One region of the Cupriavidus sp. 2KB_3 genome, then DNA from elsewhere that is predicted to be linked to it. Evidence: predicted binding sites of a transcription regulator. Region 1 holds the regulator's gene; each other region holds the start of a gene.

Region 1 (10,492 bases):
GCCGCGTGCGCGCCGTGCTCTCGCCGCGCGCGGACCAGGCCAGCGGCGCCGCCGCGCCGCCGCCGCTGGAACTGAAGCCGGCGCCCGCGCCCGGCAAGCCCTGAACCCCGGACGCGCCCGCCGCGTCACGCATGCATTGACCTGATGAACGACTCCGCCACGCTCGCCCCGAACGCCTCCGCAGCCCCGTCGGCCGCCCGTACCGACAGCAGCACGCTGGTCGTGCGCCACCTGAAGAAGCGCTACGGATCGCGCACCGTGGTCAAGGACGTCTCGCTGGACGTGAAGAGCGGCGAGGTGGTCGGCCTGCTCGGCCCGAACGGCGCCGGCAAGACCACGTCGTTCTACATGATCGTGGGCCTGGTGGCGCTGGATGAAGGCGACATCGTGCTGGACGACCAGCACATCAGCGGCCTGCCGATCCACGAGCGCGCCCGCATGGGCCTGTCCTACCTGCCGCAGGAGGCCTCGGTCTTCCGCAAGCTCAACGTCGAGGAAAACATCCGCGCCGTGCTGGAGTTGCAGATCGAGAACGGCAAGTCGCTGCCGAAGGCGGAGATCGAACGGCGCCTCGATTCGCTGCTGGACGACCTGCAGATCGCCCACCTGCGCAACAACCCGGCGCTGTCGCTCTCCGGCGGCGAGCGCCGCCGCGTGGAAATTGCCCGGGCGCTGGCCTCCGCGCCGCGCTTCATCCTGCTCGACGAACCGTTCGCCGGCGTGGACCCCATCGCCGTGGGCGAAATCCAGCGCATCGTGAGCTTCCTGAAGGCGCGCAATATCGGCGTGCTGATTACCGACCACAACGTGCGCGAGACGCTCGGCATCTGCGACCATGCCTACATCATCAGCGAAGGCACGGTGCTGGCCGCCGGCCAGCCTGAGGAAATCATCGCCAACGAGTCCGTGCGACGCGTCTACCTGGGCGAAAACTTCCGCATGTGACCCATCGGCCGCCACGTGCGGCCGCGTTTCTTTCGGTCCACGGCGACAGCCGGGGGCGATCAGGAAGCCAGAGCGATAGGCGATAGCAATTTCCGTTCCATAGTCGGAAGGATGCGCATAGAATAGGTCGCATGAAACCGTCGCTTCAGCTTCGTCTCTCGCAACATCTGGCATTGACCCCGCAGCTGCAACAGTCGATCCGATTGTTGCAGCTCTCGACGCTTGAACTCCAGCAGGAAGTGGAACAGGCGCTCACCGAAAACCCCCTGCTCGAACGCGAGAACGACTGGATCGAAAGCCCGCTGCGGGTGTCCGCCGATGGCTCGGTCAGCCTCCAGAGCGCCCCGGCGCCGGCTTCCTCCGAGCCGCAGCCCAACGGCGACGCACGCAGCGAGGGTGCATCCGGCGGCGAGGACGACAACTACAACGACAACGGCAGCGAGGACTACGGCAGCGACTGGAGCCTCGACGACTTTGCCCGCCGCCCCCAGGGCGACGAGGACGAGAAGACGCCGATGCAGCTGCGCGACGCCGAGCCCACGCTGCGCGAGCACCTGATGGAGCAGCTGGCCCCGCTGAAGATCTCCGTGCGCGACAAGGGCCTTGCCATCTTCCTGGTCGAGTCGCTCGACGATGACGGCTACCTGAGCGCCTCGCTCGAGGAAATCTGCACCGAACTGCCCGAGGAACTCGAGTTCGAGATCGACGAAGTCCACGCGATCCTGACCCTGCTGCAGAGCTTCGACCCGCCCGGCGTGGGCGCGCGCAATGCCGCCGAGTGCCTCAGCCTGCAATTGCGGCGCCTGAAGCACCCGCATCGCGACCTGGCGCTGACCATCGTCAACCATCACCTGGAATTGCTGGCCGTGCGCGACTACACACGGCTAAAGAAAGCGCTCCAGGTGGACGAAATAGCACTGAAGGCAGCACACGAACTGATTCGCTCGCTGGCGCCGTATCCGGGGCATGCGTTCAACCGTCCCGAAGCCGACTTCGTGGTGCCCGACGTGTTCGTGCGCAAGAGCGGCAGCGGATGGATCGCGGCGCTCAATCCGGACGTCATGCCACGGCTGCGCATCAACGACATGTATGCGCAGATCCTGCGCGGCGCGAAGGGTGAGTCGGGGACGGCGGGCCTGCAGCAGAAGCTTCAGGAGGCGCGGTGGCTTATCAAGAACATCCAGCAACGATTCGACACGATCCTGCGTGTTTCTCAGGCAATTGTCGAACGTCAAAAGAACTTTTTCACGCATGGCGAAATCGCGATGCGCCCCTTGGTTTTGCGGGAAATAGCCGATACACTCGGTTTACATGAGTCGACCATTTCCCGGGTCACCACGAATAAGTACATGGCCACGCCCATGGGTACTTTCGAGTTGAAGTACTTCTTTGGGAGCCACGTCTCCACGGAGACTGGCGGCGCGGCCTCCTCCACGGCAATCCGCGCGCTGATCAAGCAACTGATAGGAGCCGAAGACCCCAGGAATCCCCTTTCCGACAGCCGGATCGCCGAACTGCTGGGCGAGCAAGGCTTCGTGGTCGCACGCCGCACGGTGGCCAAATACCGCGAAGCGCTCAAGATCCCCGCAGTGAATCTCCGCAAGACTTTGTAGCCGAGCCGCAACCGCCTGCCTGGTGCGGCTCTTTCAGAAGGAGAAGCGCTATGAACTTCAAGATCAGTGGACACCACCTCGACATCACGCCCCCGCTGCGTGAGTATGTGGAAACGAAACTGGAGCGAATTGTCAGACATTTCGATCAGGTCATCGGCGTGAGCGTGCTGCTATCGGTGGACAACCACAAGGAAAAGGACCGGCGCCAGTACGCGGAAATCAATCTGCATCTGAAGGGGAAGGACATCTTCGTCGAAGCGCATCATGAAGATCTGTATGCGGCGATCGACTGTCTGGTCGACAAGCTCGACCGCCAGGTCATCCGCTACAAGGACCGCGTACAGGGCCACGATCGCGAGGCGGTGAAGTACCAGATGGCCGCCCAGCAACTGACGCAGCAGTAGACCTGCAGGCAACCGGAAGCAGAGCGGTTGCCAACCCTGCAGAGGACTGAAAAGAAGAGCTCAAGCCGCGCAATCAGCGCGGCTTTTTTGATGGGCGCGCGCCGCCGCGGTGGCGGTGCGGGCACCTGGAATGTTTCGTTACCTTATTGCCACGCCCGAGGACGATCCGGGACACCCGGGAGCGGTCAAAATGGGAACAAGTGTTCGCAAGCCGCCCTGCTCGGTGTATGCTCCGCCATACAAATAACGACAGGACGGCCCCGGGACACCCCGGGTGGGCAAGCCGGCCGGCACGTCGTGGCACCGCCGCGACCCCGGCGCTGCATCGCAAAATCGCGGTGGAGCCCTGCTCTATAATGGCCGGACGCTCCAATGCGGGCGTCCCAGATAAGTTCTCGGTACCCTAGCTTCGCCACGTATCCGGCGGGACGGCCTTCGCGCCCCGGCCCGCTAACCTGACTTCTCGCGCATCGCCCATGAATCGTTTGGCCAAATTGCTGCCACCCGGCAACATCCATCTCGACGTCACCGTCACCAGCAAGAAGCGGGTCTTCGAGCAAGCCGGGCTCCTGTTCGAGAACAACCATGGCGTGGCCCGCGCTACCGTGACCGATAACCTGTTCGCGCGCGAATCGCTGGGTTCCACGGGCCTGGGTGCCGGCGTGGCCATTCCGCACGGCCGCATCAAGGGCCTCAAGCAGCCGCTGGCCGGCTTCATGCGCCTGGCCGAGCCGATTCCGTTCGAATCGCCGGACGGCAAGCCGGTGTCGCTGTTGATCTTCCTGCTCGTACCGGAACAGGCCACGCAACAACATCTGGAAATCCTGTCGGAAATCGCCCAGCTGCTCTCGGACCGCGAGATGCGCGAGGGCCTCGCCACGCTACCCACGTCGGAAGCGGTGCATGATCTGCTGACGCAGTGGCATCCCTGACTCCCGCCCCAACGGCCGCCTGAAACGGCCTGTCCGCCCCCGAAAGTCATACGCGCATGGAACTCACCGGCGTCACCTCGCAGTCGATCTTCGACGACAACGCAGCCGACATCAAGCTCTCGTGGGTCGCCGGCCTGGAAGGCGCCGACCGGGCCTTCGACGTGGAATTCGCCCGTGAAGCCACCTCGGCGGCGGACCTCGTCGGCCACTTGAACCTGATCCACCCGAACCGGATCCAGGTGCTCGGCAAGCCGGAAATCCTGTACTACCAGCGTCTCGACGACGAGCCTCGCAAGCGCCAGATGGGCGAGCTGATCCTGCTCGAGCCGCCGTTCCTCGTCGTGGCCGATGGCATGGAGCCGCCGCCGGACCTGGAGCTGCGCTGCACGCGCTCGTCCACGCCGCTGTTCACCACGCCGGTGTCGTCGGCGGCCGTGATCGACCACCTGCGGCTCTACCTGTCGCGCATCTCCGCCCCGCGCGTGACGATGCACGGCGTGTTCCTCGACATCCTCGGCATGGGCGTGCTGATCATGGGCGAGTCCGGGCTGGGCAAGAGCGAACTGGGCCTGGAACTGATTTCGCGCGGCCACGGCCTCGTGGCCGACGATGCCGTCGATTTCGTGCGACTCGGGCCTGACTTCATCGAGGGCCGCTGCCCGCCGCTGCTGCAGAACCTGCTGGAAGTGCGCGGCCTGGGCCTGCTCGACATCAAGACGATTTTCGGCGAGACGGCCGTGCGCCGGAAGATGAAGCTCAAGCTGGTGGTGCAGCTGGTGCGCCGCAACGACGGCGAGTTCGAACGCCTGCCGCTGGACTCCCAATATCTTGATGTCCTGGGCCTGCCGATCCACATGGTGAAAATCCAGGTGGCCGCCGGCCGCAACCTGGCCGTGCTGGTGGAGGCTGCCGTGCGCAACACGATACTGCGCCTGCGCGGCATCGACACCCTGCGCGATTTCATGGACCGCCAGCGCGCCGCCATGCAGGCGGACGTGGTCTCGCGCGGCCAGGGCCGCCTGCTCTGACGCGGGGGCGCGTCAACGCGCCCCGGCACTCCATCGTTTGTGCTGTAATGGGCATCGAGCCAATGGATCGGGCCCATTCGTAGTGTTTCCACAGCCAAGGAGAGAAGCATGAAGAAGCTGATCGCGATGTGTTTGCTGGTGACCCCGCTGCTTGCCACGGGCGCGTTTGCCCAGAGTGCCTCGGCCCCCGCCGCATCTGGCGCCAAGGCCCCCAACGCCCAACAGGACAAGATGAAGGCCTGCAACGCCCAGGCCACCGGCAAGAAAGGCGACGAGCGCAACAAGTTCATGAGCGACTGCCTCTCCAACAAGCCGGCCGCCGCCGCGGAACCCAAGACCCAGCAGGACAAGATGTCCGCCTGCAGCAAGCAGGGCAAGGGCAAGAAGGGCGATGACTACAAGAAGTTCATGAGCGAGTGCCTGTCCAAGCCTGCGGCCTGATCGTCACTTTTGTGCGCCGGGTGTCATGACGCAGCCATCACCCGGTGCTATCCTTGCAGGGCTATGCGGATCCTCCTCATCACCGGAATCTCCGGCTCCGGCAAGTCTGTCGCCCTCAATGTCCTGGAAGATGCAGGCTACTACTGCGTCGACAACCTTCCGGCACAATTCCTGCCCGAGCTGACCAGCTATCTGGCCGAGCAGGGCTACACCCACCTCGGCGTGGCCACCGACATTCGCAGCCGCGAGTCGCTGGCGCGGCTGCCGGACACCGTGCGCCAGCTCGCGGCCGCCGGCCACCAGGTGCAGGTGCTGTTCCTGACCGCCAACACCGACGCGCTGGTGCAGCGCTACTCCGAGACACGCCGCCGTCACCCGCTCTCCGGGCGCGTGGCCGAGGCACCCGCCCTGCCGGGCAGCGCCAATGCCGATGCGGCACCGCCCGACACCTCGCTGATCGAAGCCATCGAGATGGAGCGCGAGCTGCTGAGCCCGCTGGCCGAATCGGCGCACCGCATTGACACCAGCAACGTCCGCACCAACACGCTGCGCAGCTGGATCAAGGAGTTGATCCGGGGCGACAGCCAGCAACTCACGCTGCTGTTCGAATCGTTCGGCTTCAAGCATGGCGTGCCGAGTGACGCGGACATGGTCTTCGACGTGCGCTCGCTGCCCAACCCCTATTACGACCTCGCGCTGCGCCCGCTCACGGGCCGCGACGTGCCGGTGATCGACTTCCTGCAAAGCCAGCCGATGGTGCTGGCGATGGCCGAGGACATCCGCGCCTATGTGGAGAAGTGGCTGCCAAGTTTCATTGCCGATAACCGCAGCTACCTGACCGTGGCGATTGGCTGCACGGGCGGCCAGCACCGCTCGGTGTTTATCGCCGAAAGACTTGCCAACTACTTCCGGGCACATGGTAATGTGCTGGTCAGACACCGCGAGCTTGCCCCGGCAGGCTGACGCGCAACGTCCCTCCCTGGCAGTGGAACCGGAGTCGGCATCACATGTCGTCACATCCACCAGACACTGGTCATTCGACGCATCCCGCGCCTGATCTGGACGCGCTGCCGCTGTTTCCGCTCCACACGGTACTGTTTCCCGATGGCCGCCTGCCGCTGCGCGTGTTCGAGGCGCGCTATGTGGACATGGTGCGCAACTGCATGCGCGACCGTACGCCATTCGGCGTCTGCCTGATCGCGAGTGGCAACGAGGTGGCGCAGCCGGACCAGCCCACCGTGCCCGAAGACGTGGGCTGCCTGGCCGATATCGTCGATTGCAATATGGAACAACTGGGCGTGCTGCTGATCGAGGCGCGCGGCCGGCAACGCTTCCAGATCCTTTCCCACACCACGCGTGATGACGGCCTGATCGTGGCCCGGGTGGAGTTGCTGCCGCCCGACGAGATCGACTGCAAGCTCGAATTGCTCGGCGAATGCCTGTCAGCGCTGCGGCGCATCGTCAGCGCCATCCATGCCGAGCAGGCCGACAAATCGCGCCTGCCCTTCAACGAGCCGTATCTCTGGGACGACCCGAGTTGGGTCGCCAACCGGCTCTGCGAGTTGCTGCCCGTGCCGCTCAAGGCCAAGCAGATGCTGATGGCGCTGCCCGATGCCGGCATGCGCATCGAGATCGTCCACCGCTACATGCGCCAGCATCACATCGTCTGACGCCCCTCGCCATTTCCTGAGTTTTTCTAGAACAAGCCGCCGCGCGCCTGATCTTCGAGCAGCCGCCGCACCGGTGCTGGCGTGCCTAGCGCGTCGAGGTCGTCGAGCGACAACCAGCGCCGGCTGACGCCGTCGTCCGCGCCGCTGTGCAGCGCCAGCGCGCCAAGGTCCACCCGCACCGCGCGGATCAACAGGCGGAAGTGCGTGAACACATGCGTCAGCTCGCCGGCCAGCGTGGCAGACGTCGGCACGCCGAATTGCCGGGCGACCTCGCGCGCGGCGTCCTCGGCGGCGTCCGCATCGAAGGGCACCGTGTCGACGGGCATTTCGGGCAGGCTCCACAGGCCGCCCCAGATGCCACTGTCGGGTCGTAGATTGACGAGAACGTCGCGGCCATGACGGATGATCAGCATGACCGTGCTGCGCTCGGGAATCGCCGCGCGCGGCTTGGGCGTCGGCAGCGAGCCGGTCAGGCCCTCACGGCGGGCCACGCATTCGTCGGACAGCGGGCAGGCCGCCGCATTGGCCAGGCAGGCCGGCTTGCCACGCGAGCAGATCGTCGCGCCCAGGTCCATCAACCCCTGCGTGTAGGCCACCATGTCTTCGGCCTGATGCGGGCCGGCGGGCGGTAAGGCGCGCTCGGCCAGCGCCCACATCCGCGTCTCGATGGCGCGCTCGCCCGGATAGCCGTGGATGCCGAACACGCGCGCGAACACGCGCTTCACGTTGCCGTCGAGGATGGGCGAGCGCACGCCGGCGCTGAACGCGGCGATGGCCGCCGCCGTCGAGCGGCCGATGCCGGGCAGCGTGACCAGCACGGCCGGATCGGTCGGGAACACGCCGCCGTGCTCGTCCATGACCGCCTTCGCGCAGCGGTGCAGGTTGCGCGCGCGCGAGTAGTAGCCCAGGCCGGCCCAGAGCGCCATGACGGCGTCAGCCGGCGCGGCGGCCAGCGCGGCCACGGTGGGCAGCGCGGTCACAAAGCGCTGGAAGTACTCGATCACCGCCGCCACCTGGGTCTGCTGGAGCATGATCTCGGACAGCCAGATCCGGTACGGGTCGCGCGTGTTCTGCCACGGCAGGTCGTGCCGGCCATGGGTGCGCTGCCACGTCACCACGCGGGCGCCGAAGTCGTCGGGCACGGCAATGTCGGGGCTGGTTGGGAGGATGGGGGCGGCGGCTGACTTGCGGGGCATTGCGGCGATGGGGAAAAGAAAAGCGCCGCTCGAAGGCGGCGCCACATGATACCGCGATGCGGTGCCCGGTCAGGCCGCGCGCACGCCCTGCTCGACTGGCGGTTCGACGAGAACCTTGGCAAACGCCTCGATCTTGTTGCTGCGCTCGTCCAGGCCGTTGAGCACCTGTTCGAGTTCGGCGATGCGGCTCTCCAGCGTGTCGGTGGCCTCGTGGATGCGTTCGATCGAATCCACCCGGCGGCGCAGTTGCTTCTGATGCTCGCGCACCTGCGCCTCAAGCGGCGTCATCACGGACTTCAGCCAGATCTCGATATCGCGGTTCAGGTCTCGGAAATTCTCCAGAACCCGGCTCGCCATCGTTGCGAACGCGTTCTGCACCAGCTGCGGCCGCGAACGCGTGAGCATGTTCACCGTGCCGAAGTGGTTGTTCACCAGTTGCAGCGTTTCCTGCAGCTCCACCGCGTAGCGCGCCGTGACGAACTGCATCGGCGCCGGCAGCGTGAAGCCGTGCTCGGCGTTGAAACGGCGATACATGCTGTCCACCAGCTGATGCAGGCCGGCGATCTTCTGGTCGGCGTCGTGGATCAGGCCGGTCAGTTGGCCGAACAGCGCCTCCATGTCCTCGCGCAGGCCGCGCGAGAAGAAGCGCTCCTTCATCTGCTCGCGGGCGTCACGCATGGTGCGGCGCACGTCGCGCAACTGCAGGCTCTTGATGATGTCCGCGCTGTGGCGGCCGAAGACCAGGCGCAGCGCCTGGAACTTCGAGATGCTCTGCTCGAATTCCTCTTTCTCGCCCTGCACGCGCAGCAGCATGTGCTTGACCATCGCGTGGTTCTTGCCGCGCAGGCCGCGCAGCTCGAACAATTGCTCGACGATGTCCCGGCGGCGGCTTTGCAGCAGTTGCTGGGCGCCGCGCGACATGTCCTGCACCAGGCGCTGCACCTGATCGGACACGATCTCGCGCCGCTGCGGAATCAGCTGGTCGGACAGCACGTGCTCGAACTGCGGCAGGTTGCTGCGCACCAGCATCGGCTGGTCGTGGGTGACCTTGGCGACCAGGCCCTTCTGCGCCGAGACCGGATAGACGCGGCGCTCCTCGATGCCGAGGATCTGGGCCGTCGAGCGGACCTGCCGCGAAATCTCGCTGGCGATCTCCGGGGATGACTTGAGCGGGTCCCAGAGCCCGTCGATCTTGTTCAGCACGGCCAGGCAGCCCCGGCGATGGCCGGCGCCCACGTGGCTGCGCCACAGTTCGAGGTCGCTCTTGGTCACGCCGGCGTCGGCGGCCAGCACGAAGACCACCACGTGCGCATCGGGGATCAGCCGCAGCGTCAGCTCCGGCTCGGTACCGATCGCGTTCAGGCCCGGCGTGTCGAGGATGACCAGACCCTGGCGCAGCAGCGGGTGCGGGAAGTTGATCACCGCATGGCGCCAGCGCGAGATCTCGACCATGCCATCGGCATCGACCGACCACGCGGCGTCCGGGTCGTTCTCGTTATAGAGGCCAAGCGACTCGGCCACGGCCGGCGTCACGCGCGTGGTTTCCACCACGTGCTGGAACGCGGCCAGCATGCCTTCGGGCGACGACGGGTCCAGCGGCACCGTGGTCCAGTGCGAATTGGACGCGCCGGGCTCCATGAAATCGGCCGTGGAGGCGTCGTGCAGGCGCGTCTCGATCGGCAGCAGGCGAATGCACGGCTGCTCGTTCTCGTCGTAGCGCAGCTCGGTCGGACACATCGTGGTCCGGCCCGCCGACGACGGCAGGATGCGCCGGCCGTAGTCGGCAAAGAAAATGGCGTTGATCAGCTCGCTCTTGCCGCGCGAGAACTCGGCGATGAACGCCACCTTGAGGCGGTCGCTCTTGAGAACGTTCTGAATGCGCTGGACGCGGTCATCCGCGGTGGCGTCATAGAGGTCGTACTGTTGCAGCCACGACTGGAATTCGGCGAGAGACTGAAGGACCCCGGTTCTCCAGGCGCCATATTGTTCGAATTGATGGGCGAGGCTCGTCATGGAGTTGTGCGCGTTCGCTGTTTCGGCTCGGATTTATTGGTTCGAACTCGTACGACCCGCCTCGCGCAAGGCTACCCGTTGACCCTCGGACCCCGCCACGAGACGCGCGCCGGATCAATGCCACATTGGTGGGAGATTCGGCGCTTTTTGTAACTTTTTATGTCTGCGCACACGATACATGGTTTGTGTCGGATTTTGTGGAATTCGCGCCCCTTGCGCGCGCCGCCGTCACAGAGTGTTGCGCGGAGCC
Region 2 (10,492 bases), on a different contig from region 1:
GCCAGGGACACCGTCAGCCAGCCGTGCAGCAGCCCGAAGGCCAGCCCCACGCCGGCCGCCACCGCCACGCCGCCCCAGAGCGGCGCGCCGAGGTAGACCGCCAGCCAGCCGGAGAACGCGCCGGCCACCATGATCCCTTCGATGCCGAGGTTGAGCACCCCGGCGCGCTCGCACAGCAGCACCCCCAGCGTGCCGAAGATCAGCGGCGTGGCCACGCGCAGCACGGCGATCCAGAACGGCGCCGCGCTCACGATATCGAGCAGTTCCATCAGGCGGCCCTCCCGATACGGTCGAGCCGCACGCGGTAGCGCGTGAGCATCGTGGCCACCAGCATGCTCAGCAGCGCCACGGCGACAATCACGTCGGCGATGGCATTGGGCACGCCCACGGCGCGGCTCATGCCGTCCGCGCCCACCAGCACGCCCGCCACGAACACCGACGCGGCAATCACGCCGATCGGGTGCAGCCCCGCCAGCATGGCGATGACCACCCCGGCGTAGCCGTAGCCGGGCGAGATGTCCAGCGTCAGGTAGCCGGTGCGCCCCGCCACCTCGACCACGCCGGCCAGCCCCGCCAGCGCGCCGGACAGCATCGCCGCCAGCAGCGTCACGCGCGTCACCGGCATGCCCGCGAAGGCCGCCGCGCGCGCGTTGGCGCCCACCGCGCGCATCTGCAGGCCGAACACCGTGAAGCGGTTGACCGCCCACAGGATCACGGCCAGCGCCACGGCGATCAGCAGCCCGCTATGCACGCGCGAGCGCTCCAGCAGCCGCGACAGTTCGAGTTCCGGCACCAGCGCCACGGACTGCGGCCAGCCCATCGCCAGCGGGTCCTTCATCGGCCCATCCAGCATCATCGACACGCCCAGCAGGACGATGAAGTTCAGCAGCAGCGTGGTGACCACCTCGTCCACCCCCAGCCGCAGCTTCAGCAGCGCCGGCACCAGCAGCAGCAACGCGCCGGCCAGCATGCCGGCCGCCACCATCAGGCCGAACAGCAGCCCATTCGGCAGCGCGGCCGCCCAAGGCGCGGCACCCCCATCCACCTGCCCGCCGACAGCCACCGCCGCCAGCGCGCCCAGGTACAACTGCCCTTCCGCGCCGATATTGAACAGCCGCGTGCGGAACGCCACCGCCACGGCCAGCCCGGTCAGCATCAGCGGGGTGGCGCGGGTCAGCGTCTCCGACCACGCGAAGCGCGAGCCGAAGCCCCCTTCGAGCAACAGCCAATACGCCTTGCCGACCGGCGCGCCGGCCCAGGCAACCAATACAGCACAAATGCCGAGCGTGGCGACGATGGCCCCGAACGGCGCGGCCACCAGCGCGGTGCGCGAGACCGTGGTGCGCGCTTCAAGCCGCATGGGCCACCTCCCCGCGCATCGCGGCGTGGTCCGCGCCGGCCATGGCCAGTCCCAGCGTGCCGAGCGTCCAGCCGGACGTCGCGCGGGCCGGCGTCAGCCGTCCGCCATGGATCACGGCGATGCGGTCCGCCAGCGACAGCAGTTCGTCGAGATCCTCGGAAATCAGCAGCACGGCGGCGCCAGCCCCCGCGGCTTCCAGCAACTGGCGATGGACGTAGGCCACCGCGCCGATATCCAGCCCCCAGGTGGGCTGGCTGGCGATGACCAGCCGGGGCGTCTGCGCGCCGCGTACCGACAGCGCGCGCCCCAGAATCAGCTTCTGCATATTCCCGCCGGAGAGCGTGCGCGTGGGGGCGTCGATGCCGCCGCCGCGCACGTCGAATTTCCTGGCCAGCGCCGCCGCAAAGCGTCGCGCCGGTCCGCTGCGGATCACCCCGCACCGCACGAACGCCGGGTTGCCCAGTTGCTCCGCAATCGCGTTCTCCCACACGGCCAGGTCGCCCACGGCACCTTCGGCATGGCGATCCTCGGGCACGCGCGCCACACCGGCGGCAATCCAGCGCCGGGGCACGGCCGGCAGGTCGATGCCTTCCACGGTCACCGTGCCGGACGATGGTGCCAGCATGCCGCTCATCAGCTCGGCCAGCGTGACCTGCCCGTTGCCGGACACGCCGGCAATGCCGACGATCTCGCCCGCATGCAGGGCCAGCGTGACATCGTGCAGCGCCACGCGCCCGTCCGCCGCGGCCACGTTGGCGCGGCGCAGGGTGGCGACCAGTTCCCCGGGCGCCTCGGCGGCCTCGCGCCGGGGCATCTCCACGCGCCGCCCCACCATCAGTTCGGCCAGCTCCTGCTTGCTGGTCTCGCCTGCGGCGCGCATGGCCACCAGCTTGCCGCCACGCAGCACCGCCACGCGATGCGACACACGCAGCACTTCATCGAGCTTATGGCTGATGAAAATCACCGACAGCCCTTCGGCAATCAACTGCGCCAGCGTGGTGAACAGGCTGTCTACCTCCTGCGGCGTCAGCACGGCCGTGGGTTCATCGAGAATCAGCACCCGGGCGCCGCGATACAGCGCCTTGACGATTTCCACGCGCTGGCGCTCGCCCACGGACAGCGCGCCGACCCGTGCGTTGGGGTGCACGGCCAGGCCGAAACGCTGGGCGATGGCCTGCACGCGCCCCAGCGCGGCGGTGCGCTGCTGGCGCCAGCGCCAGAGCGGCTCGGTGCCAATCAGGATGTTGTCGAGCACGGTCAGGTTGTCGGCCAGCGTGAAGTGCTGGTGCACCATGCCCACGCCGGCCGCCAGCGCCGCGCGCGGATTGCCCGGCGGCAGCGCCACGCCATCCACCTCGACGGTGCCGGCGTCGGCCACGTAATGGCCGAACAGGATATTGACCAGCGTGCTCTTGCCGGCGCCGTTTTCGCCGAGCAGGGCGAGCACCTCGCCGCGCTGGAGATCGAGCGAAATGTCGTCGTTGGCGGTCAGCGGGCCGAACCGCTTGGTGATATGGGAAAGATGGAGGACGGGAGGGGGAATCGACATCTAGTTATTCTGTGCGTGTGATGCCCCTCCCCCAATGGGAGAGGGGCGCGATCCGGGCGTTACGGCGTGGACTTCGGCTCCGTTTCCACCACCTTGACCGTGAACTTGCCATCGAGGATGGCCCGCTCCTTGGCGCGGACCTTGGCCATCACATCAGCCGGCACCTTGCCCTCGAAGGTGCCCAGCGGCGCCAGCTCGGCGCCCTTGACCTTCATCAAGGAATACTGGCCGTAGTCCTCGTTCTTGAACTGGCCGGCCTTGACCTTGGCCAGCGCGGCGCCAATCGTCGGCTCCATGTTCCACAGCGCCGAGGCCACCACCGTGGCCGGGTACTGCGGCTGGGTGTTGATCACGTTGCCAATGGCCAGCTTGCCGCGCTCCTTGGCGGCGTCGGAAACCCCAAAGCGCTCGGCGTAGAGCACATCCGCCCCCTTGTCGATCATGGCGAAGGCCGCTTCCTTGGCCTTGGGCGGATCAAACCAGGAGCCGATGAAGCTCACCGTGAACTTCACCTTCGGGTTCACCTCGCGCGCGCCTTCCATGAACGCGTGCATCAGCCGGTTCACCTCGGGAATGGCATAACCGCCGACCATGCCGATGTGGTTGGTCTTGGTCATGCCGCCCGCGATCATGCCGGTCAGGTAGGACGGCTCCTGGATGTAGTTGTCGAACACCGAGAAATTCGGCGCCTGCGGCTTGCCCGAGGAGCCCATCAGGAAGCCGACCTTCGGGTAGTCCTTGGCCACCTTGCGCGCGGCGGCCTCCACGGCGAACGACTCGCCTACGATCAGCCCCGAGCCCTGCTCCGCGTACTGGCGCAGCACGCGCTCGTAGTCGGCATTCGACACGCTCTCCGAGAACACATAATCGATCTCGCCGCGCGCCTTGGCTTCGTTCAGCGCCTTGTGGATGCGCGAGACCCACTGCTGCTCCACCGGCACCGTGTACACCGCGGCCACCTTCACCTTTGTCTGGGCATGGGCCAGCGGCGTGACGCCGAGGGCCACGATACCCGCCAGCGCGGCCCCCGCCGCCACTTTCAGCCAGGTGCGGCGATAGCTTTCAATAGGCATGACTTCACTCCCCTTTCGCGTCGTTGCGCGTGATCGAGTACTGCGTTGGAATTCTTGTTCTCTGTGTCGGCATCGGGCCTCAGGCCATGCCATGCGCGCGGGCGGACGCTGGCTCCAGCCCGCAGCCGCGCAACAGCAAGGCCACCAGATGCTCGGTGGCCTGCTGGAAGTCCTGGGCGTCCAGCCGCTTCACCCCCAGCACGGCGCAGATCTGGGTTTCGAAGTCGGCATAGGTCTGCGTGGCGGCCCAGATCGTGAAAAACAGGTGCTGCGGGTCCACCGCCGCCATCTGCCCGCCGGCGATCCAGGCGCGGATCACCCCCGACTTGCGCGCAACTAACTCACGGAGTGCTTCACGCAGCACACCGCCGATCTCGGGCGCGCCATGGAGCAGCTCGTTGGCAAACACGCGCGAGGCGTCCGGGTGGCTGGCGGAGAGCCGCATCTTGGCGCGGATGTAATGCTCCAGCGCCACCTCGGGCGGATAGTCGACGCTGATGATGTCGGTCTCGGACAGCCACAGTTGCAGCGTATGGGCCAGCACTGCGCGATACAGCGCCTGCTTGGTGCGGAAGTAGTAGTGCAGGTTCGACTTCGGCACGCCGGCGCGCAGGGCGATGTCCGCCATCGTCGCCCCGGCGAAGCCCGCGCGGGCGAACACATACTCCGCCGCGCGCAGGATCAGCGCCTCGTTCTCCTGTCGAATGCGGCCGGCCGCTTCGCGGGCGGCGGGCGCGACCAGCGCGTCCATTATTTCGTGCCGTAGAGCCGGTCGCCGGCATCGCCGAGGCCCGGCACGATGTAGCCGTGCTCGTTGAGCTGCTCGTCGATGGCCGCCGTGACGATCGCCACATCCGGGTGCGCCGCGCGCAGCGCCTGGAGCCCCGGGCGGGAGGCAATCAGGCAGACGTACTTCATGGTCGTCACGCCGGCCTCCTTGAGCCGGTTCAGCGCCGCGATGGCCGAATTGCCGGTGGCCAGCATCGGGTCCACCACGATCACCATGCGCTCGTGGATGTCTTCCGGCATCTTGAAGTAATACTCGATGGGCTCCAGCGTCTCGGGGTCGCGGTAGAGCCCGATATGGCCGACGCGCGCGGCGGGCAGGAGGTCGAGCATGCCGTCCAGGAAGCCGTTGCCGGCGCGCAGGATCGACACCAGGCAGAGCTTCTTGCCCGACAGCACCGGCGACACCATCGGCGCGATCGGCGTCTTGATGGCGATGGTCTCCATCGCCAGGTCGCGCGTGGCCTCGTAGGTCAGCAGCTGGCTGATCTCGCGCACCAGGCGGCGGAAGTTGTCGGTGGTGGTGTCCTCGCTGCGCACCAGCGTGACCTTGTGCTGCACCAGCGGGTGATTGACCACCATCACCATGGCTGACGGCGAAGACTCCGCATCGGTATCGGCAATGGCTTGCGCGGCCGTGGGCACGGCGGACAGGTCATTCATGGTGCGCTCCTTGGGTCGATTCGCTGGTGTTATCAGGCACGACGGGCCACAGGCCCGCCGCGCCCGGCTGCCTGCAAAAATGTTGGTGAAAACCGGTTCCTGTCAGAACACCGTACCGTCGCTCTGGATTGCGAACGGGGGCGTGCCGCCCGGCCTGCGCTGCGCCGCAATGCGCCGGCCCGCCGCCCAGGTGCCGCCCTCCAGAACCCGCGCCAGCGGGAAATCCTCTTTGGTGACGCCCAGCGCCTGCCGCACCCCTTCGGCCACAAGGTCGAGTCCGGTCACGGTCAGCGCGCGCCATTCCACGATCACTGGCTCGTCCACCGTGTGCGTGCCCGTCGCGAAATCGGGGTTGCGCGGCACCATCAGCTCGAAGTCGAACAGCAGCCCGCCGTTGCGGTACTCGGGCAGGCCGGTCAGGGCATCGAGGCCGGTGACGGTGAGGCCGGCATCCTCGAGCGGCTCCAGCAGCGAATAGGTCAGCCACTGGGTCAGCTTGTGGAACGGCACCAGCCCGTCCGGCGCGGCTTCATGGCGCCAGCAGTCGCCCAGCGAGATGCCGTCCAGCTGCACGCGGCCCGGCCAGACCGGCCCGAGCGCCACCAGCAGCGCGCGCAGCACGAAGCTGGCCTCGATGCGGCCATCGACGGCATGTTTGGCCAGGTAGTCGTACAGATTGCCAAGCCGGGCCGGCGTGCCGAAGACGGCCGGGGTGGCCTGCACCACCTCGCCCAGCCGGCGCAGCAGGCCGGCGCGGCCTTCCAGGCCCACCAGCGGGTTGTGCGCGGCCACCTGGAAGGCGGTGGCGATGGTCGACGCATCCATGCGCGCCAGCCGTTCGCCATCGGCGCGCAGCGGATCGCCATGCTCGGCGGAGAAACCGCCCCGCGCGAAGAGATCGAAGCTGGCCACGCCGAGCCCTTCGGAGCGGGTCAGCATCAGGTCGCTGGCCGGGTCGCGGTAGCGCCAGTCCGGGCCGGCACCGGCATCGAGCAGCACGCTCGGGATGACCAGGTCGATGCCGATGCGCGCGCGTTCCTCGCAATGGTCGGCGCCGGACATGCCCGCCCGCTCGCACAGGATCTGCCAGCGGTCGAGCTTCTCCTCGCCCGGGCCGCCGCTCTCGAAATGGCGCCAGCGGCTGTGGTACGGCACCTTGAGGTCGCGGTAGCGGCGCCGGATGGTGGCTGCCACGTAGTCCGCCACGGCGTGCACCCGGTCTGGATGCCACGTAAAGAGCGCCGACTCGCCCGACGCCACATACTCCGTCACAACGGCGCACCGGCTGCGCACGGCCTCCGCGCACAACAGGGCCGAGGCGGGATGGCCGGGCGGCACCGGGGTGTGCCAGCCGCTGCCATCGTCATCGATCCGTGCGTCCTGCCCGCCTTCGGGATGCTGGTTCATTCGTTCAACCCCCTGCCCTTTGCCAGGGCGAGTTCGTCGGCGTCAGGCGGCGTGTACCGCGTGAAGTACCCCGCCGCCACCTTTGCATCGATTTCCACGCGCGCGTCGGCCGGGATCAGCGCCTCGGGGATGGCCACCTGCTCCACCACCTCGATGCCCTGCGCGGTCAGCGCGCCATGTTTCATATTGCTCATGGACGCCCAGCGGTCGATCCGCCGGATGCCCAGCCAGTGGAAGACGTCAGGCATCAGTTCCTGGAACCGCATGTCCTGCACCCCCGCCACGCATTCGGTCCGCGCGAAGTAGGTCTCGGCACGGTCGCCGCCCACCTGGCGCTTGCGCGCGTTGTAGACCAGGAACTTGGTCACCTCGCCCAACGCGCGGCCCTCCTTTCGGTTATAGACCACCAGGCCCACGCCGCCCTGCTGCGCCATCTCGATACAGACCTCGATGCCGTGCGCCAGATAGGGCCGGCACGTGCAGATATCGGACCCGAAGACATCCGATCCATTGCATTCGTCGTGCACGCGGCAGGCCACGCGGGTCTCCGGCTGGCCCAGCTTGGCCACATCGCCGAAGAAATAGAGCGTCATGCCACCGATGGGAGGCAGGAAGACCTTGAGGTCGGGCCGCGTCACGAGTTCCGGGAACATGCCGCCGGTCTGCTCGAACAGGCTGCGCCGCAGGATGCTTTCCTTGATATCGAAGCGCCGCGCCAGCCCCGGCAGGTACCAGACCGGGTCCACGGCGGCCTTGGTCACGCGCACATCGCCATTCGGATAGAGGATCTCGCCATCGGGCACCAGACGGCCGGCGGCAATGGCCGCCGTCAGCTCCGGCATATTGATATGGGCGCGCGTGACGGCAATGGTCGGGCGGATGTCCACGCCGGCGGCGATGCGGTCTGCGAAGACGGTGGAGACGAGGTGGCCCCAGGGGTCGAGCGACACGATCTTGTCCGGATCGCCCCATTGGGCATGGGGGCCGATGGACTCGGCCGGCGCGGTATCGGTCAGGTCTGGCCGGTGCGCGCGCTGCAGGCTGCCCGAGGCTACCGCCAGCGCGCGATAGATCGCATAGGCCCCGGCATGGGTGCCGATCACATTGCGGCGCGTGGGGTCCGTGAGGCTGGCGATGACCGGTCCACGCTCGGCCGCCGTGGGGGCGCCCCAGTGGATCGGCTCGGCCGGCTTGTCGCGGCGCGCGTGCGAGGTCAGGACGATGTGATCGGACATGACAGCCTCTTCCCCGGATGCCCCGGTATCAGGAATCCTGACCAAATGGTCAGGTTTGTATCTCCATACTAGGCAACGTTCGTGCCATCGCCCAAGTGGGGTTGTTACGGTAGGTGTTGCGCCGAACGCACCGTGGCAGTGCGCGCCCGCGCGCCAAGGCGAGGCGGCGGGCACCATCAGGGCGATGGATCAAATTCGTATTTCGGCTATGTCGAGGTCGATGCGCATTTTCCATACTGGCTGAGTCGCGCCCCAGATGGGGCCAGCCACAGCATGGAGAACATCGTGAAACTACTATCCGCCATTGCGGCAATCGCCGCATCCGTCAGCGTGTTGGCGCCCGTGGCGGCGCACGCGGCGGGGGCCTCGGCTACCCCGCTGCCCACTTCCTGCGTGACGGTGCCGGCGCAGGCCGGCGAGGCCCAGCGGGCACCCGCGGGGCGCGTGCGGTGCGTACTCCCGTCGGGCAAGGTGCCGGGCATGGCGTCGGGCATGGCGCCCATGGGCGGGATGTCGCTCGGTGCGCCCGCTGACTGGAACCGGGTGATCGGGGACCCGGCCACCCGCAAGGCACTGGTGCCTGCTTACAGCTGAAGGACCGGATCAGGCCTCGGAAGTGACCGACTTGTCGCGCGCCGGCCAGATCGCCTCGCGCAGCACCTGGAGGACATCGACCGATTCCACATAGCGATGGAATACCGCGCCAGCCAGATTGCTGGCGGCCCAGGCGGCCCCCATGCCCAGTGCGTTCAGCACAGGCTGGCCCGGCGCCAGGTGCGAAACCGCCGCGTTGACGACCAGGCAGACCGGAAAATGGACCAGGAAGACCGAATAGGAAATCTTGCCGAAATAGGCCCAGAGACCCGATAGACGGCCGCCGGGCCAGCGCTCCAGCCAGTCCCCGCGCCGGGAAATGGCCAGCAGCAGCGCCACGGCCAGCGCCACCGCGATGCGCAGCCGGAAGTCCACCACCAGCGCCGCCACGCCTACCGAGGCCAGCAGAATCAACGCCATCGGCGAGCGCGCCGGGTTCGACGCCCAGTACGCCAGCGTGCCCATGCCATAGGCACCGAAGAAATAGATCGCCCAGATATCCCAGCTGGCATCGCGGTTAAACCAGAACAGCGACGCCACGGCCAGCGCGCCCACCAGCACCATGCCCCACGGCAGGAGCCGGCCCGGCGCGGCGCGCGCGATCCACAGCACGATCACCAGCAGCGCGAACAATTGCAGGTCGATGGCGATGTACCAGACGCCGGCGGACAACGCGTCCACATCGAGAATGTTGTGCAGCAGCAGCAGATGCGCGACGAACTGCGCCAGATGCGGGGCGGCCGGAATGGAGTCATGCGTCATCCAGGTGCGCGCGAGCGCGGCCCCGGCAATCGCCACGAGGATGGCAACGGCAAACGGCACCACCAGCTTCTGGTAACGGCGCCAGATCGTCCCCAGCGGATTCGCGGCGGTCAGGAAGCCGCCCGGCGCCAGGCTGCGCGCGGCCAGGAAGCCGCTGACGACAAGAAAGACCTGCACGGCAATGCGCGCATAGTCCGCCAGCCAGCCGATCAGCCCCGGGGCGAGGGACTGCGCGGCATCGGACATCGGCCCGTAGAAGGCCAGATGGTGCAACACGATCAGCTGTGAGCTGACCGCCTTCAGCGCGTCTATGCACGCCAAACGAGAAGGACGGGTGCCCATTTGTTATGAGAACGATACAAAGGTGCGGGATTGTACCTTGTTGGTGCAGGGATGGATGAGGGTGAACGGTTACGGGTGTAACAAGGTTAGGCGATCCGTCGCGCCGGCCATGATGGAAGTCAAACCACGCACGGGTTTTGGGAGCGTCTGATAGACCGCTCAGGCAGGGCGGGGGTAGAACGTCTGCTGGTTCAACCCTAGTGTTAGAGACCAGCGCATGGAAAACGAAATCAGAAACAATCATTTTCTGCGGCGGGACCTCGAAGATCTCGTTCGCGAAAGATCTGGTTATCGGCTGCTTGGCAAAACGCCGACACCGCGGCAAATCATCGAACTTCTGGATCTCGAAGGAACTGCCCGACGCATCGATATGAGGCGGGCCAGACTGTTATTCGACGGGAGAGTGCTGCAATGGATCGAAAACGGGAATGGCAGGCGGTGGTCCGCCACATCGGGGAAATCCGGATTCAATACCAAGGAGTACCAGGCGGACGGGTATAGCGGACCCATTCCCAAAGGACGATATCTGGCCCTCCAAAGCGACTTCCAGAAATGGGAGGAAACCAACATCTTTAACCGCGCGGCTTGCGTTTTGAAATACATCAACTGGGACAAGGGACGGTGGCCAGGCTGCACGATAGCCTGGGGGCGAAGACGTGTAGGCCTGCGTCCGTTGCCGGGAACGGTGTTACACGGACGCAGCGGCTTCACCATTCATGGC
Region 3 (10,492 bases), on a different contig from region 1:
GGTGAGCGCCATTGTAGTGGGGCGCCGCAAAAGCTGCTGGCGGGCGCCGTGGCCGTCATTTGCCCTCGCCCCGCGCCTGGCTGCGGGCGAGGTAGACCTCGTGCAGGGTGATCTTGCGCACCTCTGCCTGGCTCGCGCCGATGTGCGAGCGCAGCAGCCGGCAGGCTTCATCTGACCGATGGGCGAGCACGGCGCGCAGGATGCGCCCGTGCTCTTCATACGTGGCGTCCACGCGCGCCGGCTTGGTGAAGTCCAGTCGGCGGATCAGGCGGATGCGTTCGGTGACGTCGCGATGCACGCGCGCCATCTCGGGGTTGCCGGCGGCCTCCACCAGCGTGCAGTGGAAGGCCTCGTCGAGCTCGCCCACGCGCGCCATGTCCGGCAGCCGCGCCTCGGGCGCCACCAGCCAGATCGCGGCCAGGGCGGCCAGGGCCGCCTGGTTGCTGTCCGGCGCCATCGCGCACAGCCGCCGCACGGCTTCGGTCTCCAGCACCATGCGCAGGTCGTACAGCTGCTCGAACTTGTCGAAGTCGAACGGCAGCACACGCCAGCCGGCGCGGAAACTGACCTCGACGAACCCTTCCTGCTTCATCCGGAACAGTGCCTGCCGAACCGGCGTGCGTGACACGCCCAGCCTCTCGCAGACTTCGTTCTCGGTGAAGCGGTCGCCGGGCACGAGGCGAAAGTCGGCGATATCGCGCTTCAGCAGCGCGTAGACATCGTCGGCGCGCGAGGTGCGCCCGGCATCGGTAGGGGGCATGGCATTCATCGGGATAGGCGCGGTGCGGGTCTCGGCGGGACGGTTGGGCCGGCGCTGGCGCCCATTATGCGCCGCCGCCGGCCGGGTCGCCACCGGCCCCGGGGGCAGGTTTCAGCGCCGGACTTCACGCTGGAAGATCTCCAGGCTCTGCCGCTTGGCCGCGACGAAGCTCGCCTGCGACAGCGTCTCCACGGTGCGTGGCCGGGCATCGCCGTAGTCCAGGATTTCGGCCACGCGCGTCGGGCGCTTGGTCAGCAGCAGGATCTGGTCCGCCAGGTACACCGCCTCCTCCAGGTCGTGCGAGACCAGCAGCATGGTCGTGCCGGTCTGCATGAACACCTCCTGCAGCTTCTCCCGGATGAACAGCGTCATCTCGAAGTCGAGCGCGGAGAACGGTTCGTCGAGGAACAGCACCTCGGGCCGGGGCGCCAGCGCCCGCATGATCGACGCGGTCTGCTGCTGCCCGCCAGACAACTCGTACGGGTAGCGGTTCAGGTCGAACTTCACGTCGAAGGACGCCACCAGCTCCGCCATGCGCCGGTCCACCTCGGCCTTGCTGCGGCCCTCCAGCAGCAGCGGATAGGCGATGTTGTCGATGGTCCGCATCCACGGGAACATCGCCTCGCGGTAGTTCTGGAACACGTAGCCAATGCGCGTGTCCTTGAGCGACTTGCCGTCAAACAGGATCTCGCCCCGGTCGATCGGAATCAGCCCCGCGATCATGTTGATCAGCGTGCTCTTGCCGCAGCCGTTGGGGCCGAACACCGAGACGATCTTGCCCTTCGGGATGTCCAGGTCGAAGTTCTCGTACAGCGGCCAGCCGGCGAAGTACTTGGTCAGCCCGCGGATAGTGATATGGGTGCCCGGCGGCCCCGGGCGGAACGGCGGCACCGGCACGTCGGCGTGGCGGGCGGGGGTCAGAACGGTGGTCATGGTTACCTTCCACTCCAATGGACGATGCGGCGCTCCAGCACCAGGAACGCGATGTTGAGCACATAGCCGAGCGCGCCGGCCGCGAGGATGGCCGCGTACATGGTCTTGACGTTGAGCACCTGCTGGGCGTCGATGATGGCGTGGCCGAGGCCGTTCTCGGAGCCGATGAACATCTCGGCCACGATGACGATCACCAGCGCCATCGACACAGCGGAGCGCAGGCCGACGAAGCTCGGCTGCAGGCTCTCCCAGACCAGCACGTCCCGGAAGATGCGCCAGCGGGAGGCCCCCATCACGCGCGCCGCCATCACGCGCTGCTTGCGCGCGTTGATCACGCCATAGGCGCTGTTGAAGACCACGATCAGCAGGGCGCCGAAGGCGGCGATGGCCACCTTGTTGATGTCGGACACGCCGAAGATCAGCAGGAACAGCGGAATCAGCGCGGAAGACGGCGTGGAGCGGAAGAAATCGATCAGGAACTCCACGCTGCGGTAGGCCCGCTCATTGCTGCCGAGCAGCACGCCCAGCGGCATGCCGACCACTGCCGCGATGGCGAAGGCCTGCAACGTCCGCGCGACGGTGACGGCGAAGTCCGCCAGCAGCTCGCCGCCGGCCAGCCCGGTGGCCAGCGCCACCAGCGTATCGGCAGGGCTCGGCAGCAGGATCGGCTTGATCAGGCCGAAGCGGACCACGAGATCCCAGATGGCGAACAGCACCAGCGGGCCGACCATCGGCAGCAGCCGGTCACCCAGGGGCCGGCGCGGGGCGGCGTCGTTTGACGCCGGGGGCGCCCAGGACTTGCCGGCGGGCGGAGCCGTGGCCGGCACGGCGGCGGTATCAGACAGTTCGGACATGGTCGTCAGGCCTTGTAGAGCAGCGTGTTGACGTCCACCTTGCGCGAGAAGATGCCCTTCTCGGTGAACAGGTCGTAGAACTTCTGGAAGTGGGCCGCGTCGCTGGCCTTGAATTCATCGAAGAACAGGTAGTCGGCCATCGGCACCTCCGCCGTCAGCGCGCCTTCGATGGCGGTATAGCCCTTGAGGAAGGGGCGCGCCTCGGTCGGGTTCTGGCGCACCAGCACCACGCCGCGCCGGTAGGCGGCCAGGTAGGCCTTGGCTACGTCCTTGTTCTTGCCGAGGAACTCCGTGGTCAGGCTGGCCGAGCCGCCGTGCCACGGGGCCATCGGGTCGCCGAGGATGTAGCGCGCCACCACACCGGCCTCCAGCGTGCGCGTGGTGCCATTGAGACGGCCGATGGTGCCGGTGGGCTCGAGCGAGTAGACCCCGTCGATCTGGCCGGCGGCGAGCGCTGCCACGTGCTGGCCAATCGGCAGCTCCGTCACGCTGATCTTGCCGGCACCGGCGCGCTCGAGCATGGTCTTGGCGAGCACCACGTTCTGCAGGCCCGGGCCGCACGCCACGCGCTTGCCCTTGAGTTCCGCCACGGTCTTGATCGGGCTGTCCTTGGCCACAAGGAATTCGTCCAGCACGAACTTGGCGTTGGTCGGGTTGGTGCAGAAGATCTTCAGCAGGCCGGGCTGGGCAATGTCACCGATGGCCAGTGCTGCCGAAGCGGTGCCATTGGCGCTGCCGTCGCACCGGCCGGCCAGGATGGCCTCGATCACCTGCTGCGGGCTGGCGAACTTGATCGGTTCGACGTTCAGCCCGGCTTCCTTGAAATAGCCTTTTTCGACGGCGGCGAAGAAGGGCAGGCCCGAGGCGACCGGCCAGTAGCCGATGCGCAGCTTGGGCGTGCCCTGCGCGCGGACGATGGCCGGCGCGGCCAGCACGGACAGCGCGGCGGCGCCGGCCTTCAGCGCGCGGCGGCGCGAGGGGGAGACGGTGGCGGGGGCAGCGGCCGGGCGGGAGGTAGAGCGGAAGATGGGGCGGGACATGGCAGGTTCCTGTACGTGAATGTTGAGGATTCGGGAGACGGTCAAGCGGCGGACAGCGACGTGATATAGGCGCGCCAGCCGCCATGGGCGCTGACATCGGGCGCGCCTTGCAGCGCATGGCCTTCGCAGACGAAGCCATGGACCCAGCGGCCATCGGCCAGCTCAAGGCTGCCCAGCGCCAGCGGAGCCGGCACCAGCGCCAGGAAGCTGCCGACGGCGGCGAGCGGCACCTGCCAGACCTCCACGGCGATGGCGGCGCCGGCTTCCTCTGCGGCTCCCACGCGGCGCAGGCCGGGCTTGGGCGGCGTGGTGCCGGGCAGCGCATGCAGGCGGTAGCGCGGCGCGGTGGTGGTGGCTTCGGCCAGCGTCGCGCCACGTTCGGTCAACTGACCGTTCAGCGGCATGCCGGAGAGATGGGCGCCCACCACGGCCAGCGGCAGATGGGTCGCCGGCGATGGGGCCAGCGCGGCGATCCCTACCGGTGCGGGCAGCGGGGCGTCAGTCGCACCCTGCGTCAGCCCGCTGGCGTGGTGGAAGCGTTGCCCCAGGTCGGCGAGTTGCCAGTCGCTGCCGGCCTGGCCGATCAGCGTGATGCCGAACGGCAGCCCGTCCGGGCGCAGGCTCGCGGGCACGGACAGCGCGGCGTAGTCGAGCAGGTTGACGAAGTTCGTGTAATGGCCGAGTTCACGGTTGCGCACCACCGGATCGGCCAGTATGGCGGCGATGGTGCAATGCGTCGGCGCCGTGGGCACGCACAGCACGTCGATGTCCTGCCACATGGCAGTCGCGCGCTGGGCCAGCGCCTGGAGCGTGTGCTGGGCATCGAATACATCGGCGGCGCTGTAGCGGCTACCTGCGGCCAGGATCGAGCGAACCGGCTCGATGACCGCCCCCGGCGCGAGGTCGAAGAAGGGGCGCACGGCGGCGTAGCGCTCGGCGACCAGCGCGCTGTCATAAAGCAGCGCGGCGGCTTCGGCCAGCGGGGCATAGTCGATGGGCACGGCGCGGCCGCCCAGCGCCTCCAGCGCGGCTACGGCGTCGTCGAAGGCCCGGCGGGCGAGGTCATCGCCAAAGAACTCCGGCTCGGACGGCACGCCAAAACGGAACGCGGCGGGCAGCGGCGTGCGCGCCAGTGGCAGCGCGCGCGAGTACGGGTCCTGCGGGTCATGGCCGGCGGCGGCTTCCAGCACGCGGACCGCCATGGCCACCGTGCGCGCCAGGATCGACACGCAATCCACGCTCTGCGCGGCGGGAAACACCCCGTGCGCGGAGATCAGGCCCTTGCTCGGCTTCAACCCGACGATGTTGTTGAGCCCGGCGGGCACCCGGCCGGAGCCGGCGGTGTCCGTGCCCAGCGCGAAGTCCACCGCCCCGGTGGCCACCGCGTACGCCGAACCGGAACTCGACCCGCCGCTGACATAGGCCGGGTCGAACGCATTGGGCACCGCGCCGTAGGGCGAGCGCGTGCCATTCAGGCCGCAGGCGAATTGGTCCAGGTTGGTCTTGCCGGCCAGCGCCGCGCCGGCGCCCAGCAGGCGCGCGATCACCGTGGCGTGGGCGTCCGGCACGTAGGCAAACTCGGGGCAGGCGGCGGTCGTCGGCACGCCGGCCACGTCGATATTGTCCTTGGCGGCAAAGCGCAGCCCGGCCAGCGGGGCGTGATCCGGGTGCGGGGCGGAGACCGGGGTGTCGAACCGTTCGATCCACGCCGCATCGGCCTTGCCGGAGGCGGCTGGGGTGGCCGCTGGGGTAGCGGCGACAGAGGTACGCATGAGTGTCCTATCTGAAATCCAATCTTGGATACAAGATAGCAATCGCCATGCCAAAGGCACTTTTGGGCGGATAAATTGCCGCCTCGCGTGAGGGAAATCTCTATGAAATCAGTGGATTAACTGCATGGCTAGTTCGCGCTTGGCCTGCCTGACGGACGCAACCCCCAGCCGTCCGCGACCCCGTCCGGCCATCCAAAAGCCCCGGCACGGTGCGCCCACGCACCAGTCCCGGGAGGTCTTTACTGACACGGCGCTACGGGGTCCGCCCGACAGCGCCCGCCCGCCGCGCCGTCTACTGTGAAAGTCTCGACCGGGATCGATTCAATTGACTGAAGGAGCTGGCTTGTTCGCGACCTGGGCCTTGGTCATTGGCGCGCTGCTGATCACCATGGGGCTGATCGACTCCATGGTGAAACGCCTGCCCATGTCGCCGTCCGGCCTGTATCTATTAGTGGGTATGGCGCTCGGCCCCGGCGGCGCCGGGCTGATCGTGCTTGACCTGACCGACCCGGGCCACGTGAAGGTGCTGGAATGGATCACCGAGCTGGCCGTGCTCGTCGCCCTGTTCGGCGTGGGCTTGCGGATGCGGGTGCAGATGACGTACCGCGTCTGGCGCCTGCCGGTGCGGCTGGCCAGCGTGGCCATGCTGCTGACCATCGGCGGCGTGTGCGCCGTGGCGGCCGGGTGGCTGCAGGTGCCGCTGGGCGTGGCGGTGCTGCTCGGGGCGATCCTGGCGCCCACGGACCCCGTGCTGGCCTCGGACGTGCAGATGGCCGATACCGAGGATCGCGACGTCGTGCGCTACAGCCTGACCGGTGAAGGCGGGCTGAACGATGGCACGGCGTTCCCGTTCGTCATGCTCGGCCTCGGCCTGCTGGGCTATCACGAGCTTGGCGCGTGGGGCGGGCGCTGGATGGCGGTCGATCTGATCTGGAGCACGCTCGGTGGGCTGGCCGTTGGCGGGCTGCTGGGCTGGCTGGCCAGCAAGACCATCCTGGTCCTGCGCCTGCGCTTCCATGAGGCGGTGGGGCTGGAGAGCTTCCTCACGCTGGGCCTGATCGGCGTCTCCTACGGCGCCGCGCTGTTGCTTCACACCTACGGCTTCCTGGCCGTGTTCGCGGCGGGGCTGGCAATGCGGCAGGTGGAGCGCCGCGAGAATCCCGCCACGCCGCCGGCGGAGGTCATGGGGCCGCTGCATACGGCCGATGTCGAGACCACCTCCACGCACGCGCGCAAGGCTGCGGCCTACCTGACCCATACCGCCTCGGAGTTCTCGTTCAATATCGAGCGGCTGGCCGAACTGTGCGTCACCCTGCTGATCGGGGCGATGCTGACCCGGGAGGTCTTCCACGCCCAGTACGTGGCGCTGGCCCTCTTGCTGATCTGCCTGATCCGGCCGCTATCGGTCTATGCGTCCACCTTCGACCTGCCCATGGCGCGCGGCCAGCGGCGCCTGACCGCGTGGTTCGGCATTCGCGGCATCGGCTCGCTCTACTACCTGGCCTATGCCCTGACGCACGCCGCCGGGGAGGAATGGCGTTCCTTCCTGATCCACGCCACGCTGTGCACCGTGGTGTTCTCCATCGTCCTGCACGGCCTGACGGCCACGCCGCTGATGGCCTTTTATCAACGGCTGCGGCGCTAGGTGACCACTCAGCGCCACGCACCTCTCAGCGCCTCTCAGCGCCGCTGCGCCAGCCCGATCCCCGCGGCGATGGTGACCAGCCCCACGCCGTGATACCAGTGGGGCGACTCGCCGAGCAGCAGCGTGGAGAGCAGGGCGGCGAACACCGGCGTCAGCGTGATGAAGAACACCGGCAACTGCGCGCCGGCCCGGGCGATGGCGCGGTCCCAGGCGAAGTAGGCCAGCAGCGAGGGAATCGTCGCCACATAGAGCAGGATGCCCAGCACCTTGCCGTTCCAGGGGATGGGGGCCGGCAGGGTCATCAGCTCCCACGCCGTGACAGGCGCGCTGGCCACCACGCCGGTCACGATCTGCGCGAACAGCAGCACCGGCAGCGGCAGGTCCGGGCGATGCTTGCGCAGCAGCCAGGTATAGGCGCTCCAGGCGATGGTCGCCGCGAGCATGAACAGGTCGCCGGGCACGAAGTCCAGCTGCGTCAGCCGCCCCAGATCCCCGCGCACCAGCACGAAGGACACCCCCACCAGACACAGCAGCGCGCCGGCCACATGCCACGGCCGCATGCGCTCCCTGAAGAAGAGCGCGCCGATAATCAGCAGGAACAGCGGCGTGGAGGCGCCAATCAGCGTCACGTTGATTGGCGTCGAGGTGGTCAGCGCGAGATACTGGAACGCGTTGTAGCTGGCAATCGACAGCACACCCATCGCCGTGAGCAGCCCGGCATGCCGGCGCAGCGTGGCGCGATGCTCCACCACCCCGCGCCAGGCGTAGAGCCCCAGCAGCGTCCCAGCCAGCACCCAGCGCACGAAGTTCAGGGTGATCGGCGGAAACGTACCGGCGGCGAGCCGCCCGACGATGGCGTTGCCCGCCCAGGCCAGTGGCGGGAAGGTGAGCAGGAACAGGGTGGCCCCGTCGAGGCGTCGGGTGGCGCTGGCATGCATGGGGGGTGGGGAGGGCGTGGTGGGGATGCGGGATTATCCGCCATCGCCGCGTGTGGCGCTCGCGCCGCCCCCAGGGACGCCTAAGGTGCCCCCTAAGGCGCCCCCTAAGGCGCTCCCTAAGGCGCCCCCTAAGGCGCTCCCTAAGGCGCCCGCTGCACCCGATACACCTTGCCGCTCGTCGATGAAGTCCCCGGATCGGCCAACACATAGAGTTCCTGCGCGGCGTCGGTGCCGAAGGAGTAGACGCTGCCGCTGGCGGTGACCGGCCAGTCCACCCGCTCGGAGACGGCCCCGTCCCGGTACAGGAAGCTGGCCAGCTTGCCGGTGCACAGGTCGGTATAGAAATAGCGGCCCTGGAGTTCGGGCAGGGCCGCGCCGCGATAGACGTAGCCGCCGACGATGGCGCAGCCGCCGCCGTCGTGGCTGTATTCGAAGACGGGCGCGGTCAGGCCGGCGGGGTCGCAGGGGGTGGCGCCGACGCAGGCGGTGCCTTCCAGGCGGTCCCAGCCGTAGTTGAGGCCGGCGCTGGCCGTTGGCACGGCGTTGACCTCCTCGCGCTGGCCCTGGCCGACATCGGCGATATAGAGCAGGCCGTTCGCATCGAACGAGAACCGCCATGGGTTGCGCAGCCCCATGGCCCAGATCTCGGCCCGGCCACCCCCGCCGCCCGCGAAGGGATTGCCGGCCGGCACGGCGTAGCTGGCGCCGCTCACGTCGATGCGCAGGATCTTGCCCAGCAGCGTGCCGCTGTTCTGCGCGTTGTTGGAGGGGTCGTTGCTGCCGCCGCCCTCGCCGGTGCCGATGTAGAGCATGCCGTCCGTGCCGAACGCGAGCTGGCCGCCATTGTGATTACTGGCGCCCGGGTGCGGAATCGACAGCAGCACCGTGCCGGTGGGGTTCGCCACATCGGGGTTGCTGGTCGAGACGGTGTAGCGCGCCACGGTGATCGCCCCGTTCTGGTCGGTGTAGTAGACGTAGAAGCGCCCGTTGGTGGCGTAGGCGGGGTCGAACGCCATCGAGAACAGGCCGCGCTCGCCGTCTGTGGTGGTGAGGCTGGAAATGTCGAGGAAGGACGTGCCAGGCACGCTGCCGTCCCGCACGATGCGCACCTGGCCAGCGCGCTCCACCACGAACAGCCGCGGGTCGTTGGCAGGCGCGGTGAGGAAGATGGGTGCCGCGAAGCCTTCCGCCACCTGGGCCAGCGACAGCCGCATGTCCGCGGGCGCGCCGTAGCTCACGCCGATGGTCGGCGCGGTGTTGGGCGCCACCATCGCAGTCTGCACGGCCTGCGAGGGTTGGTAGGACGTCGAACCGGTCAGCACCGGGGCCGCCGTCACGGTGTAGGTGCCGGCCACGAGGTTGCCCAGCGTGATGGTCTGGGCGACGGTCTGCCGATACCCACCCGGCCCGTTCACCGTGATGTTGGCGGGCGTGCCGGCGGGCAGGCCGGACACGACGATTGAAAGCGTGGCGGGCGTGCCGCCGCTGGTGATCTGGATGTCGCCGCCGCCACCGCCACAGCCGGCCAGCCACAGCGTGACGAGCCCGAGCAGACGACACAGCATCCATCGATGTGCACGAATCATCACTGCCACCCCCTCACCGCGTTGCCGAAGCCCTTGTATCCTAGGTCGGTCTGAGCCGGGGCAGCAGGCAATCGAGCAGCACGTCGAAGGCGGGGCCGATATCTTCCTCGGGTACGCAGGCATAGCCCAGCAGCAGCCCGCGCCGGAGCGCCGGCCCCATGAAATAGCGCGACAGCGGCCGCACCAGGATGCCGCGCGCGCGGATGTCGGCCGTCAGCGCCACATCGTCCACGTGATCGGGCAGGCGCAGCACGAGGTGCAGCCCGGCGTTACTCGCGTGTTCGTGCAGGGCCTCCGCCCCGAGGTAGCGCTCGATCAGGCCAGCCAGCACCGCACGCCGGCGGGCGTAGAGCGGCCGCATGCGGCGGATGTGCGCGGCATAGTCGCCGGCCTGCATGAACTCGGCCACGGTGGCCTGCGTCATCAGGTGGCCGGCGCGGTACAGGTCGGAATGGGCGGTCTGGAAGGACGCCGCCAGCCCCTTCGGCAGCACCAGGTAGCCCATGCGCAGGCCGGGGTAGAGCGTCTTGCTGAAGGTGCCGATGTACAGCACCGGCGCGTCCGGCTCCATGCCCTGGAGCGACGGAATCGGCTGGCCGGAGAAGCGGAATTCGCTGTCGTAGTCATCTTCCACGATCCAGCTACCGTGCCGCCGCGCGAACTCCAGCAGCGCGCGCCGCCGCCGCAGGCTCATCACGGCGCCCAGCGGATATTGGTGCGAGGGCGTGACGAAGATAAAACGCGGCGCGGGGGTGTCGGCCTCCGCCTCGGGCAGGCACAGCCCTTCGGCGTCCACGGGCAGCGGCACCATGCCGATGTCGCTGACCTGCAGCACGCCGCGTATGCCCCAGTAGCCCGGCTCCTCCACCCACGCCTGATCGCCCGGCGAGCCCAGCATGCGCGCCACGAGATCGATCGCCTGATGGATGCCTTCGGTAATCAGCACCTGATCCGCGTCGCAGCG

What was found. The regulator sigma-54, encoded in region 1, starts transcription at its own class of promoters, with help from an activator protein. The targets are predictions, from matches to a motif close to TGGCANGNAANCTGCTTT.
Region 2: the regulator sigma-54 is predicted to act here: its motif matches at 8,143-8,160, upstream of AB4120_RS13425 (GTP cyclohydrolase II).
Region 3: the regulator sigma-54 is predicted to act here: its motif matches at 5,395-5,412, upstream of atzF (allophanate hydrolase).

What each region holds. Positions count from the first base shown of each region.
Region 1 covers NZ_JBFRHD010000002.1:21,226-31,717, forward strand. The annotation lists gene lptA (lipopolysaccharide transport periplasmic protein LptA) at 1-104, shown strand, start outside; gene lptB (LPS export ABC transporter ATP-binding protein) at 145-945, shown strand; gene AB4120_RS01870 (RNA polymerase factor sigma-54) at 1,077-2,558, shown strand; gene hpf (ribosome hibernation-promoting factor, HPF/YfiA family) at 2,609-2,962, shown strand; gene AB4120_RS01880 (PTS sugar transporter subunit IIA) at 3,439-3,894, shown strand; gene hprK (HPr(Ser) kinase/phosphatase) at 3,951-4,922, shown strand; gene AB4120_RS01890 (PsiF family protein) at 5,031-5,363, shown strand; gene rapZ (RNase adapter RapZ) at 5,427-6,326, shown strand; gene AB4120_RS01900 (LON peptidase substrate-binding domain-containing protein) at 6,371-7,033, shown strand; gene mutY (A/G-specific adenine glycosylase) at 7,060-8,229, opposite strand; gene AB4120_RS01910 (dynamin family protein) at 8,299-10,242, opposite strand.
Region 2 covers NZ_JBFRHD010000011.1:9,254-19,745, reverse strand. The annotation lists gene AB4120_RS13460 (ABC transporter permease) at 1-269, opposite strand, end outside; gene AB4120_RS13455 (ABC transporter permease) at 269-1,360, opposite strand; gene AB4120_RS13450 (ABC transporter ATP-binding protein) at 1,350-2,909, opposite strand; gene AB4120_RS13445 (BMP family protein) at 2,969-3,982, opposite strand; gene AB4120_RS13440 (TetR/AcrR family transcriptional regulator) at 4,062-4,733, opposite strand; gene upp (uracil phosphoribosyltransferase) at 4,733-5,431, opposite strand; gene AB4120_RS13430 (URC4/urg3 family protein) at 5,534-6,838, opposite strand; gene AB4120_RS13425 (GTP cyclohydrolase II) at 6,835-8,073, opposite strand; gene AB4120_RS13420 (hypothetical protein) at 8,359-8,667, shown strand; gene AB4120_RS13415 (acyltransferase family protein) at 8,677-9,771, opposite strand; gene AB4120_RS13410 (hypothetical protein) at 9,989-10,492, shown strand, end outside.
Region 3 covers NZ_JBFRHD010000024.1:32,792-43,283, reverse strand. The annotation lists gene AB4120_RS23095 (GntR family transcriptional regulator) at 56-760, opposite strand; gene AB4120_RS23090 (ABC transporter ATP-binding protein) at 872-1,693, opposite strand; gene AB4120_RS23085 (ABC transporter permease) at 1,696-2,547, opposite strand; gene AB4120_RS23080 (ABC transporter substrate-binding protein) at 2,553-3,587, opposite strand; gene atzF (allophanate hydrolase) at 3,629-5,359, opposite strand; gene AB4120_RS23070 (cation:proton antiporter) at 5,703-7,004, shown strand; gene AB4120_RS23065 (DMT family transporter) at 7,040-7,942, opposite strand; gene AB4120_RS23060 (PQQ-dependent sugar dehydrogenase) at 8,083-9,507, opposite strand; gene pdxR (MocR-like pyridoxine biosynthesis transcription factor PdxR) at 9,569-10,492, opposite strand, start outside.